DNA from 2 places in the Ruegeria sp. BF12 genome. Region 2 is predicted to be linked to the other one. Evidence: riboswitches for the same ligand, from Rfam matches in the RefSeq annotation. Region 2 holds a riboswitch; the other holds the start of a gene.
What was found. A riboswitch is a leader RNA that binds a small molecule or an ion and turns the genes downstream of it on or off. The one in region 2 is predicted to bind cobalamin.
Positions count from the first base shown of each region.

Region 1 (5,420 bases), on a different contig from region 2:
ACAGAGGCCGCAGCCATTGCAGGATTCGACGTCCAGCGCAGGTTCAGCGCGGCCGCCGGTCTTTAGCTTGAAACGGATGGCGTTTTGTTCGCAATTATCCTGGCAAACGCGACAGCTGATCCCATTCATGGAAAGGCAGCTTGCCGTTTTTATTGTGGCGCGCCACGGCCAGTCTGCAAGTCGTCCGATTTCGAGCGCTGGGGTAGGGCAGCTCTGCGCGCAGTCACCGCAGAACGTGCAGGCATTGTCGCCGGGTCGAAACACCGGATATCCGTCCGGACCGACGGCCACCACATCCTCGGGGCAGGCGTCGGAACACGCACCACATTTGGTGCACAAATCGGTAAAACCCTGCACGACAGAACCCGGAGGTCTGGCTGTCTTGCCGTCCTCGCGTCGGATGTTGGCGCTTAGAAACGCGCGTCGGCTGGTCAGTTGTTGCATTCTATGCGACCTGGCTGCACTCGATTCCCCTGATCGAGTGTATCGCATACCGTGCGCTGTGCGGACTTTTTTTGATCTAGGTCATTTAGTTGCGATTAATTATTGAAAGTTAGGAAATCTCCCACCGCGTTCTGCCGCGTTGTTTGTCGCCGGGGGGCGATCAGCGGCGTGGGCGGGCGGTTCGGATCAGAAGTAGAAAGACGAATATCGACCCCAAAGATGTTGTCACGATGCCGACTGGCAGTTCTTGAGGCGCAAGCAGCAACCGGCTGAGAATATCGGAACCTGTCAACAACGCAGCGCCAACAACGGCAGCAGTAGGGACCAAATGTTTGTGGAGCGGTCCGGCAATCCCGCGGGCGATATGCGGCACCATCAAACCGACAAATCCAATCACCCCCGCGACCGAAACGAACACTGCTGTGGCAAGGGCGGCCACGAAAAACATTCTGAACCTCAGGCCCTGAACTGGCACGCCCAATGTGGCGGCCGTCAGATCGCCGGTCAGCAGCGCGTCAAGCCATCGGCTGCGATACGATGCGTAAGCAAGGATCAAAAGCAATCCGGCGCAGACCAGCGGAAACGTTTCCCATCGGGCAAGTCCCAGGCCACCCAGCATCCAGAAAATAACCGAGTGAGCCGCGCGGCTGTCGCCTGCGAAAATAAGGTAGTTGGTGACGGCCGAGAACAGAAACGACACAGCCAGACCTGCAAGGATCAGCTTTTCAGGCGCGCTGGTACGCAGCCCGTGAACCAGGGCCAGCACGATGCCTGAAGCAACAAGACCACCACAAAACGCCGCCAGCGGCAGGGTCCAAAAGCCCAGAACGTCTCCGGTTACCGTGATGACAAAAACCGCCCCTGCGGCTGCGCCCGAAGACAGGCCAAACAGGAACGGGTCGGCCAGATCGTTTCGGGTGGTCGTCTGCAAGACAACTCCAACGATGCCCAAACCCGCTCCGATCACCGCGGCGAACAGGGCGCGTGGTAGGCGCAGGTCGAACACGATGCGGTGCAGCGGTGACATCTGCCCGTCCATCAATCCGGTGCCCAGCATGACGCCGGTAAAAGCATCAGATGCCGGTATGGACGTGGTCCCGTATACGGTCGAAATCAGCAAGAGGGCGGCCAGAACGGCCGCCCCCAGCAATAGTGTCAGGCACAATCGGCCCATATCAGTTCAAGCCCGGATGCATGGCCTGAGCCATTTTCGAGATCGCTTCGATATTTGCCGGTCCGGGGGTCAGTTCTTCGTACCGCAGGCCAATCCAGCGTTCGTTTTTGACAGCGTCCGTCTGGGACATCACCGGGTGTTCCTGCAGGAACTTGAACGTATCCGCCGCACCATTGCCGGTTTGATAGTCCAACAGAACCAGGAACTCCGGGTTGGAAGCGGCTACAGCCTCCCACGAGGAGCGACCCCAGCTGGTTTCCATGTCATGTGTGACATTTTCACCGCCCGCCGCCGAAATCATGGCGTCGGGAATGGCGAATTTGCCAGCGGTGAATGGCGCGTCGGCGGGGCCGTCCAGCAGGAAGACGCGGGGTTTGGGCAGGTCGGCGGTCTGGGCTTCGATAGCAGACAGTTCAGACTTCCAGCCATCGACCAGTTCTTCAGCTTTGTCTTCGACCTGCATGACTTTGCCCAGACGCAGGACGTCATCAAACAGCAGGTCCATGCTTGCTTCGGGGCGTTCCTTGTCCAGATGTACGCAGCTTTCGGTCAGGATCATCGTTTTGATCCCGAAGGGCTCCAGAGTGTCCGGGGTCACATCGCCGCCGGGCTTCATGCCATAGTACCAGCCCGCAAAAAACAAGTCGGGTTCTACCGCGACAAGGTTTTCCACAGTCGGGTATTTCGGCGCCAGCTCGGGGATGTCGCCGCGCAAAGTGTCGAATTCCGGGCTTGTTTTGTACCAGCCGGTGATGCCCGTCAGCCCAACGATCTTATCCTGCAGACCCAGCGCAAAGGCCATGTCGGTCATGTTCATGTCGTGGACGACCAGCCGCTCGGGTTGGGTTTCGAAAATCAAAGGTTCGCCGCAATTATCGACTGTGGTCTCAAGTGCGGCCGCGCTTGTTGCCAGGCCGGTGATCAGCGCCGCGGGCCAGAGTGCCTGTTTCATGGTTTTGTTCCTCATTTTGAGATTGTGGTTCTTCGGATATCCAGCGCCGGGATCACGCGGCCTTCGTGTTGAAAACACAGGTAATCGACGCCAAAGGTTTCGCGGACGCGTTCGGGGGTCAGCACCTCGTGCACCAACCCAAAGCCGGTCAGCCGGGCGGACTTCATCAGTGCGACATGGGTGGCGAACTCGGGGATCATGACCAGGTCGTGGACGATCATCACTACCGTGATGCCCAGTTCCGCCACCAGGGACAGCATGCGGCCCTTGGCGTCCGGGTCCAGGTGGTTGGTTGGTTCGTCCAAAAACAACAGTGACGGTTTCTGGGCCAAAGCCCGCGCGATATGGGCCCGTTGGCGCTCGCCGCCGGACAGGACGGCCATACGCTTGTCGGCCAAAGCGTACAAACTGGTCAGGTTCAGGATACGGTCCAGTTCGTCGGCGTGCTCGCTTGCGGATCGGTCCGCGCGGATCGGAATTTGTCCCAGGGCCACATAGTCACGCAGGAACAACCGTCCATCGGGGGCCTCTTGTTGACTGACAACTGCGATCATACGGGCGCGATCCATTGCCGAAAGTTGCCGAAGGCTGCGCCCCTTGATCAAAACGTCCCCCTGAACGATCTCTTCTGCCCCGCACAAGAGGTTGAGGAGCGTTGTCTTGCCCGCGCCATTCGGCCCGGCAATCGCCAGTACCGCCCCTTCGTCCAAATCAAACTTGACGTCTTTCAGCAGGACTTCGCCATTCAGGGCGTGGTATTCCAACTCGCGAGTTTCAAGAAATGGTCTGCGGGTCATACGCGTTCCTCCTGCTTGATCTGAGGCGGGTGCGAATGACTCTTTCTGAACAATGCGCGCAAGCGACCGTCAGCGTTGACCCAACGCGTTGTGTGCAAGGACGTACGGGCAGACAACGCGCGAGGAAGCCTGTCCGGCAACCCGCTTTGGATCGCGCCGACGACACCCGTGCCCATGCACGTCTCGCAAATCGGAATGAAGTGATCAGGTTTTCTCAGCATTGCCCGCTCCGCTTGTTGTCAAGCGTGGACAGAAGGTGCCGATCATGTAAACACGCGTCAGACGTGCCATATAGCCTCCTTCCAGGACGCCCCGCCCCGGGTTGGTTGAACATCAGATGGCAGGTCTCCTGACTTGCGGGTCGTGGCTTGGCCGTCCTTCCCAGCCCATTTGGGCCAGTGGTCTGTTGGCGTCGCTCACCGCTTACAGTTGCGGGGGCAGTCACGGAATTGGCGCCGTTCGGCAACCTCACCGTATTCCCTTTTCATCCCTTGGGCGCACCATCGGGAACCATCGACGACGAGAAGTGCCCGAGTTCGCATTATTGGTCAAGCTCAAAACCGAAGACCCCTTGTTGTGGCGATTGGAAGACAGCTTTAGCGCGTCAGACGGCTCAGCGGGGCTGAGGTCTGGCAGGCGACAAAGGGCGCTACCCGCCAGATTGCCGCTAAGAAGCTTAATCAATTGTGGTCAGAAGTTCTTTTGGCTACGCTGCAGCGCAGAAATACAGGGGAATCGGCGGCAAGCTCCAGTCGGGTGGGACTGAAGTGCCGAGCGTCGGTTTCAAATACGATCATTTGCAAAAATCAAAGCCTGACGAGATGAAAATTAAAGAAAACCGGACGTTTTCACAATTGAAAGTCGGCGATAAGGCCCAGGTTACAAGGCTTTGCACCGTTGACGATCTTTACGCGTTTGCATCGGCGTCCGGAGACCATAATCCGTTGCATCTGGCCGCTTATGATGGGGATGGTGATGGGCGCCCCGAAGCTGTTGCACCCGCGTTGTGGCCCGCTGGCCTTGTTGCGGCGGTACTGGGAAACGTCCTGCCAGGGGCGGGCACGCAGACACGCCGGGCAAACCTCAGATTCCATGCCCCGGTTCTGGCGGGCGAAGAACTGACCGCCTTTGTTTCGGTCACGGAAAAGCGCGAAGATGGCGATTTGACCTGCGCCGCCGAAGTGCGCCGGGTCGGGGACAACGCGTTGATTCTAAGCGGTACGGTGCAAGTCACGCCACCCGCCCGGCATTTGAAGTTTGACTCGGTCGAAGTTCCTGGGCTGATCGTTCAAAGGCACCGGCATTTTGACGCTCTGCTGGAAAAGGCGCGCCCCATGGACCCTATGCCAACAGCCGTCATCGCCCCGGAAGAGCCGAACTCACTGGGCGGCGCTTTGTTGGCGAGTTCAAACAGCATAATCACTCCGATACTTGTCGGCGATCCCGACAAAATTGCTGCTGCTGCGACCGAGCTTGGCGCTGATTTATCCGGAACTGAAATCATCGAGGTCGACAGCCACGAGATGGCCGCGCATCGTGCCGTCGATCTGGTCGTGGAGGGCAAAGCTCGGATGCTGATGAAAGGGCATCTGCATACGGATGTTCTTTTGCGGGCCGTCTTGCGCCGCGAGAAAGGCCTGAGGACGGGGCGGCGTTTGTCGCATGTGTTTGTTATGGACGTGCCGGGCATGTCACGGCCCATCATGGTCACCGATGCGGCCGTAAACATTTCACCCGATCTCGAAACCAAAGCCGACATCGTTCAAAACGCCATTCATCTGGCCCATTCCATCGGCATCAAAGTGCCCAAGGTTGGCGTGTTGTCGGCGGTAGAGACGATCAATCCGCATATGCCATCTTCGGTCGACGCTGCGCTGTTGTCCAAAATGGCAGAACGCGGGCAGATCACCGGCGGGTTGGTCGATGGTCCATTGGCCATGGACAACGCGGTGGACCTGAACGCTGCGCGCACCAAGGGTATCACATCACCTGTTGCCGGGGCGGCGGACATTTTGGTGGCGCCGAACATTGAGGCAGGGAATATGGTGGCCAA
Region 1 is NZ_JBQFTP010000007.1:114,592-120,011, reverse strand. It holds gene ACR0J0_RS12945 (ferredoxin-type protein NapF) at 1-444, opposite strand, end outside; gene ACR0J0_RS12940 (FecCD family ABC transporter permease) at 605-1,618, opposite strand; gene ACR0J0_RS12935 (ABC transporter substrate-binding protein) at 1,620-2,570, opposite strand; gene ACR0J0_RS12930 (ABC transporter ATP-binding protein) at 2,582-3,367, opposite strand; cobalamin riboswitch at 3,690-3,897, opposite strand; gene ACR0J0_RS12925 (bifunctional enoyl-CoA hydratase/phosphate acetyltransferase) at 4,189-5,420, shown strand, end outside.
Region 1: linked by a shared signal. The riboswitch ahead of ACR0J0_RS12930 (ABC transporter ATP-binding protein) and the one ahead of ACR0J0_RS16335 (hypothetical protein) in region 2 are both predicted to bind cobalamin.

Region 2 (5,420 bases):
TGGGGCGCTTGGCTATGATGCGATCGGGTTGGGCAATCATGACTTCGGATTCGGGCTGAACGTACTGGACCGCATCCTGTCGCAAGCGCCTTGCCCCGTGATTTGCAGCAATGTTCATCGAGTGGGTGAACCTTCCGTGTGGCGGGACCACGTGGTTCTGAAACGCTCGATAGAAATAGACGGACGACACGTCGAGCTGAAAATCGGTGTCTTCTCGGTTTTGCCGCCGCAAACGCGGAAATGGGAATCCCACCGGCTGGCAGACAAGGTGCAGATCGACGACATCCTGACATGCGCGCGGATCAAAGTGTCGGAACTTCGGTTCCAAGGATGCGATTTGATTGTGGCACTAGCCCATACCGGGCTGGGCTCCTCTGACCCAGAGCCCGATCTGGAGAACGCCGTTATTCCCCTCGCGGCCATTGATGGGATCGATGCAATCGTCGCCGGGCACACGCATTTGACGCTGCCTGGCGCATCACATGCAGGGTTCGAACATGTTGAGGCCGCCAGCGGTCTTGTACACGGGGTGCCGGTCATCATGCCCGGATCGGCCGGCTCGCATCTGGGGCTTATCGATCTGACCCTGACCACGACAACGGACAGGAAGTGGTCGGTTGAAACACAGCAGGCCGAATTGCGGCCGGTATCTGGTGCAGGCCCGGTGCCTGAGGATCCGGAGGTGGTGTCTCTGTTTTCAGATTTACACACCGCGACGCGCCAAAGGGCCGATGAACCCGTTGGGCGCACGGATCGACACCTGCACAGCTTTTTTAGCTTTTGCGCCAAGGATCGCGGGCTTGCGATGGTTGCAGCAGCACAGGCCGCTGTGCTGCGTAATCATGTGAAGGGGACGAGCTGGGAGGACACGCCGATGCTGTCCGCCGCAGCGCCGTCGAAGTTCGGAGGCCGCGCAGGGCCGCGTTTCTATACGGACGTCCCCGCAGGTGTGGTTCGCATGCGCCACGTGACCGACCTGAGTATCTTTCCCAACGAGCTTAGGGCGGTCGTTGTTTCCGGTGAACAAATCAGAGACTGGCTAGAAATGTCAGCCGGTGTTTTCAACCAGATGACGCCGGGCAGGCAGGCCAAACTGGTTAACCCGGATCGTGCAGGGCACAATTTCGATGTTTTGTTCGGTCTGAACTACGTGATCGACCTGAGTGTGCCACCGCGCTTTGACGCCAACGGTCATCTGATCAATCCGAAAACCCGGCGCGTGTCAGACATCCACTGCGATGGTCAAGAAGTAGCGACAGACCAGCGTTTTGTCGTCGCGCTGAACAACTATCGGGCAAACGGAGGTGGGCATTTTCCGCCTATCCAAGAGGCCGAAGCAATCACACTACCGCCTTTGTCCATTCAGGAGGTCCTGCAGAACTACCTGAGTGGAGACTTACCTCAGGAATCACTGGACCAATGCCCCTGCCCGTTCAGTTTCGCGCCCGTGCCCGGTGCCTCAGCGCTTATGAATACCAATCCAAAGGCACAGGACCATATCGCGGAAATCGCTCAGTTCAGCCCAAAGCTCGTGGGTGTGGACCAAGGGGGTTTTTTGCAAATTCAACTCTCACTCTGACGGGTTGTCATTTGCGCGGGGCTTCCCTATATCACCCCTTGAGAGGTTGGCGCGGGCGAGCGCCTCGCCAACCTGGTCAGGTCCGGAAGGAAGCAGCCACAACGAGCCCCGCTTGGGTCGATGTCCAACCTCTCACTTACTCAGACCATCAGCCGTAGGAGGGCTTTTATGATTGTAGCAAAAACCCTTCGGGCAGAGCGGTTCTGAACCTTACCCCTACCTCTGCCTGAACACGTCACCGATGGATGCGCGCCTGCCATCCAGCCGGATTGCTGTACCTGAACACAGGCAGAACAATGACCATTACACTATCGGACCTTGGATGGTCCTCTCACTTTGCCGCGCAACATGCGGCCTATTCGTCTTGCACCCCCTTTCGCGTCACTGCTGTTCACCGCGATCGTCTGATCGGCGTGAATGCCGATGGCGAAACCCCACTGCTGACCCCCGGTCGACCAACCGGAGAGTTTGCGGTTGGAGACTGGGTGCTCACCGACCCTGAAAACCGCGTACAACATGTGCTGGAACGCCGAAGCCTCCTGAAACGACGCGCCGCCGGCACCGGTGCCGATGCGCAATTGATCGCCGCCAATGTCGACGTGCTGTTCATCGTCAGTTCCTGCAATGCTGATTTTAATCTGGCCCGGATGGAACGATATCTGGCTTTGGCTCATCAGGCCGGATGTTATCCGGTTGTTGTTTTGACCAAGGCAGATACCTGCGCCGATCCAAGTGACTTCGCCAAACCCGCAGAATCGCTGGCCCCGTTCTTGACTGTTCTGACCGTCAACGCGCTGGATGCCACCGAAATCGATCAGGTCCTGTCCTGGTGCCCCGCTGGACAGACCGCTGCACTCGTCGGATCATCCGGTGTCGGCAAGACGACGCTGGCGAACGCTATGACGGGTTCGACTGAGGCCACCGCCGGCATTCGCGAGGACGACGCGCGGGGCCGCCATACAACCACGTCCCGCGCGCTACATCCGATGCGAAACGGGGGATGGCTTGTGGACACGCCCGGAATGCGCGCTTTGCGCCTGCTGGATGCGCAGGATGGTGTGGATGAGGTGTTCTCGGACATTCTGGAACTTGCCGAGTCTTGCCGGTTTTCTGATTGTCAGCATCACGCCGAACCTGGTTGCGCCGTTCAGGCCGCAATCGCAGATGGCACGCTTGATGGAGAGCGCCTGGAGCGCTGGCGGAAATTGCGCCGCGAGGATCAGAGAAACTCGGAAACCGTGGCGCAATCACGCGCACGCGACAAAGCCTTTGGCAAAATGGTGCGCTCTGTGATGCACGAGAAGAAGTCGCGTAAAAGACTATAACTGCTGCTGTTTCAGGCAATCAATCGAGGCCAGACGGCCGCATTTCGGCGCGCAAACGCGCCGATGTGGCCAACCTCGGTCAAGCCGAACTCCTTCGGCGACAGCTGATGTCTGCGCGCCATAGGTCCGTATAGATCGGCAAGTCGCCAAACCGCGTTTGGAGGTACCACTTGATCATCGTCCATTGTAAATAGATCAACGGGTGTTTCCGACGCGGCCCATCTGGCGTCTGGCAGGCTTTGACCAATGTCCGGCACATAGTTCAGCGGATCGGTGCACCATTTACGCCATTGCCAGTAAACGCTTGCAGGCAAGTCTGAACCAAAACCCAGCGCCTTGCCCGGCAAGTATCCCAATGTCTTGACCAGCAATGGCGGATGACCATACCAGAACATCGTCGCCAGCGCGCGGTACGGCCACGGGTGATCAGATAACGTGACCAACCCGGAACAGACGCAGATCATTCGGTCGATCTGTTCGATATCCGGCTGTAGCGGCCCCAGCATTCCACCAACCGAATGGCCAATGCTCCACTGCTGCGCAGCCGGGAATCTGCGCCGCATTTCGGCCCGGGCCGCAGGCATGTCGATAAGGGCCCAATCGGCCATCGTAGCTTTCGAATCGCGCAGCCGCGCGGTCAGCGAATGACCGAAGTCACGATAGTCATAGGTCAAGCAGGCCATGCCCTGTTCCGCCGCCAGCCACTGCGCAAAATGTTGATAATAGTCGCGCGGCACCCCCGTGGCGCCGTGGATCACAACCGCCACGTCCGGCGTAGCAGCAGGCCTGTATAACCGCGCCGACAAGCTGGCCGAACCAGCTTCAACCTTGAAATCTTCGGTCAATACGGTCGGAGTGTTGTCCAACATAGCGCCCTCGCAAGCATCTGAACTGTTTGGTTCACCTGTTGCAATCGGCGCTTTTCGCAAATCAAAGTCAATAGATTTCCAAAGTGACCACGCGTCCGTTTCGAGCGGCAGCAAGAGCCTGCTTGACTCAAGCCACCGACAACCGCTAGCGATGACGTGATGGTTCTCGTCCTCATATTGGGGCGGGATGAAAAGGGAACACGGTGCGGTCCAGCCCGGCATTGCCGGAACGGACCAAGGCCGCGACTGCCCCCGCAACTGTAAGCGGTGAGCAATGCCGAAACACCACTGGCCGAAAGGCTGGGAAGGTCGGCAAAGCAACGACCCGCAAGTCAGGAGACCTGCCATCGAACGAAAAACCGAAACTCGGGCGGGGTGTCCGGGCAGGTCTTCAGTTTGCTGAGACACCTGTTCCACGTCCCCCGTCCATCGCGCGGAGGGCGCATTATGATCTGGAATACAACGACACACGAATTTTCTGCCACCCTGTGCCAAAGGACAGGCAAAACCTGCCCCGCACTGGCCCGAATGGCCCGCGCTATTGCCGAAGCGATGGCGACCGCAGGCCCGGTAACCTCCAGCGAATTCGAGATGGATGGCTCGAGCGAACTGACCCATTGCGGCGAGGGCTGCACGGCACGGTTTCGGGCCAGCCCAACCCGGATCAGGGTCTATTGTGGGGCAAACACGAATGACTCGGCCGACAAGCTGGATGACTACGCCGATATGATGTTTGGCTCTGATTTCGCCTCACTGCCCACCGGATTCTTGACCACTTTACCCTGCGCCATGCTTCAGGCATCGGCCCTTGCGCCGCGCCCCTCGCATCAGATCGTTCAGCAAGCCACGGCCTGATCTAGGCTCACCGATCTCACTGGACCGGCTTCATGGCCCAGGCCATCTGTTGGTCCGTTTCCACCGCACAAGGTCGGGCAGAGCGCAACCGGCTGAGTGCGTGATTCGGGACTTCGCCGCTTTCGACCATAAGTCTGAGGGCAACCATACCCGACCGCCCGCAGCCGCCCCGGCAGTGCACCAGAACACGTCCGCCATCCGACAAAACCTGTCGGGCAGATGCGCTGGCCTTGGGCCAAAGGGCTGCGATTTCCGGTGGCGGCGCTCCGAAATCTTCAACCGGCAGGTGCAGCCAGACCGCAGACCCGGATTGAATGTCCTGCCCAAAGGCACCTGCCCCGGCTTGCTGCATTTCGACCTTGGTCGTCATGGAAATCACCAGATTGGGGCTCCAATCGTGTATCGCGCTCAGATCGTCTGCATACCCACCGCCACTGCCAGGCAAAGGGGACAGCGCCAAAGTTCCCGAACCAACCCGCAGCGCGTGGATTGCAAAAACCGCCAAGACTTACGTTCCTTCTGCCAACGGCCACCCGACCCTAAAGGGGTTTATCGCGCCTACCGATACAGTCCAAACCGAAATTCCTCGCAGCCTCCTGTGGACGCGGGCGGCGCGGGTCTCTACGCTGCATTCTTGACACGAATCCGACAGAGCAGACATGACCGAAACGCCCAGCCCCGCCTATCAGGTTCTTGCGCGCAAGTACCGCCCCGAAACCTTTGCCGATCTGGTTGGACAGGACGCAATGGTGCGCACGCTGAAAAACGCGTTCGAGGCGGATCGGATTGCGC
Region 2 is NZ_JBQFTP010000010.1:149,518-154,937, reverse strand. It holds gene ACR0J0_RS16355 (bifunctional 2',3'-cyclic-nucleotide 2'-phosphodiesterase/3'-nucleotidase) at 1-1,579, shown strand, start outside; RNA gene ffs (signal recognition particle sRNA small type) at 1,619-1,717, shown strand; gene rsgA (ribosome small subunit-dependent GTPase A) at 1,876-2,904, shown strand; gene ACR0J0_RS16340 (alpha/beta hydrolase family protein) at 2,916-3,773, opposite strand; cobalamin riboswitch at 3,917-4,136, shown strand; gene ACR0J0_RS16335 (hypothetical protein) at 4,221-4,628, shown strand; gene ACR0J0_RS16330 (protein-tyrosine phosphatase family protein) at 4,645-5,133, opposite strand; gene ACR0J0_RS16325 (DNA polymerase III subunit gamma/tau) at 5,288-5,420, shown strand, end outside.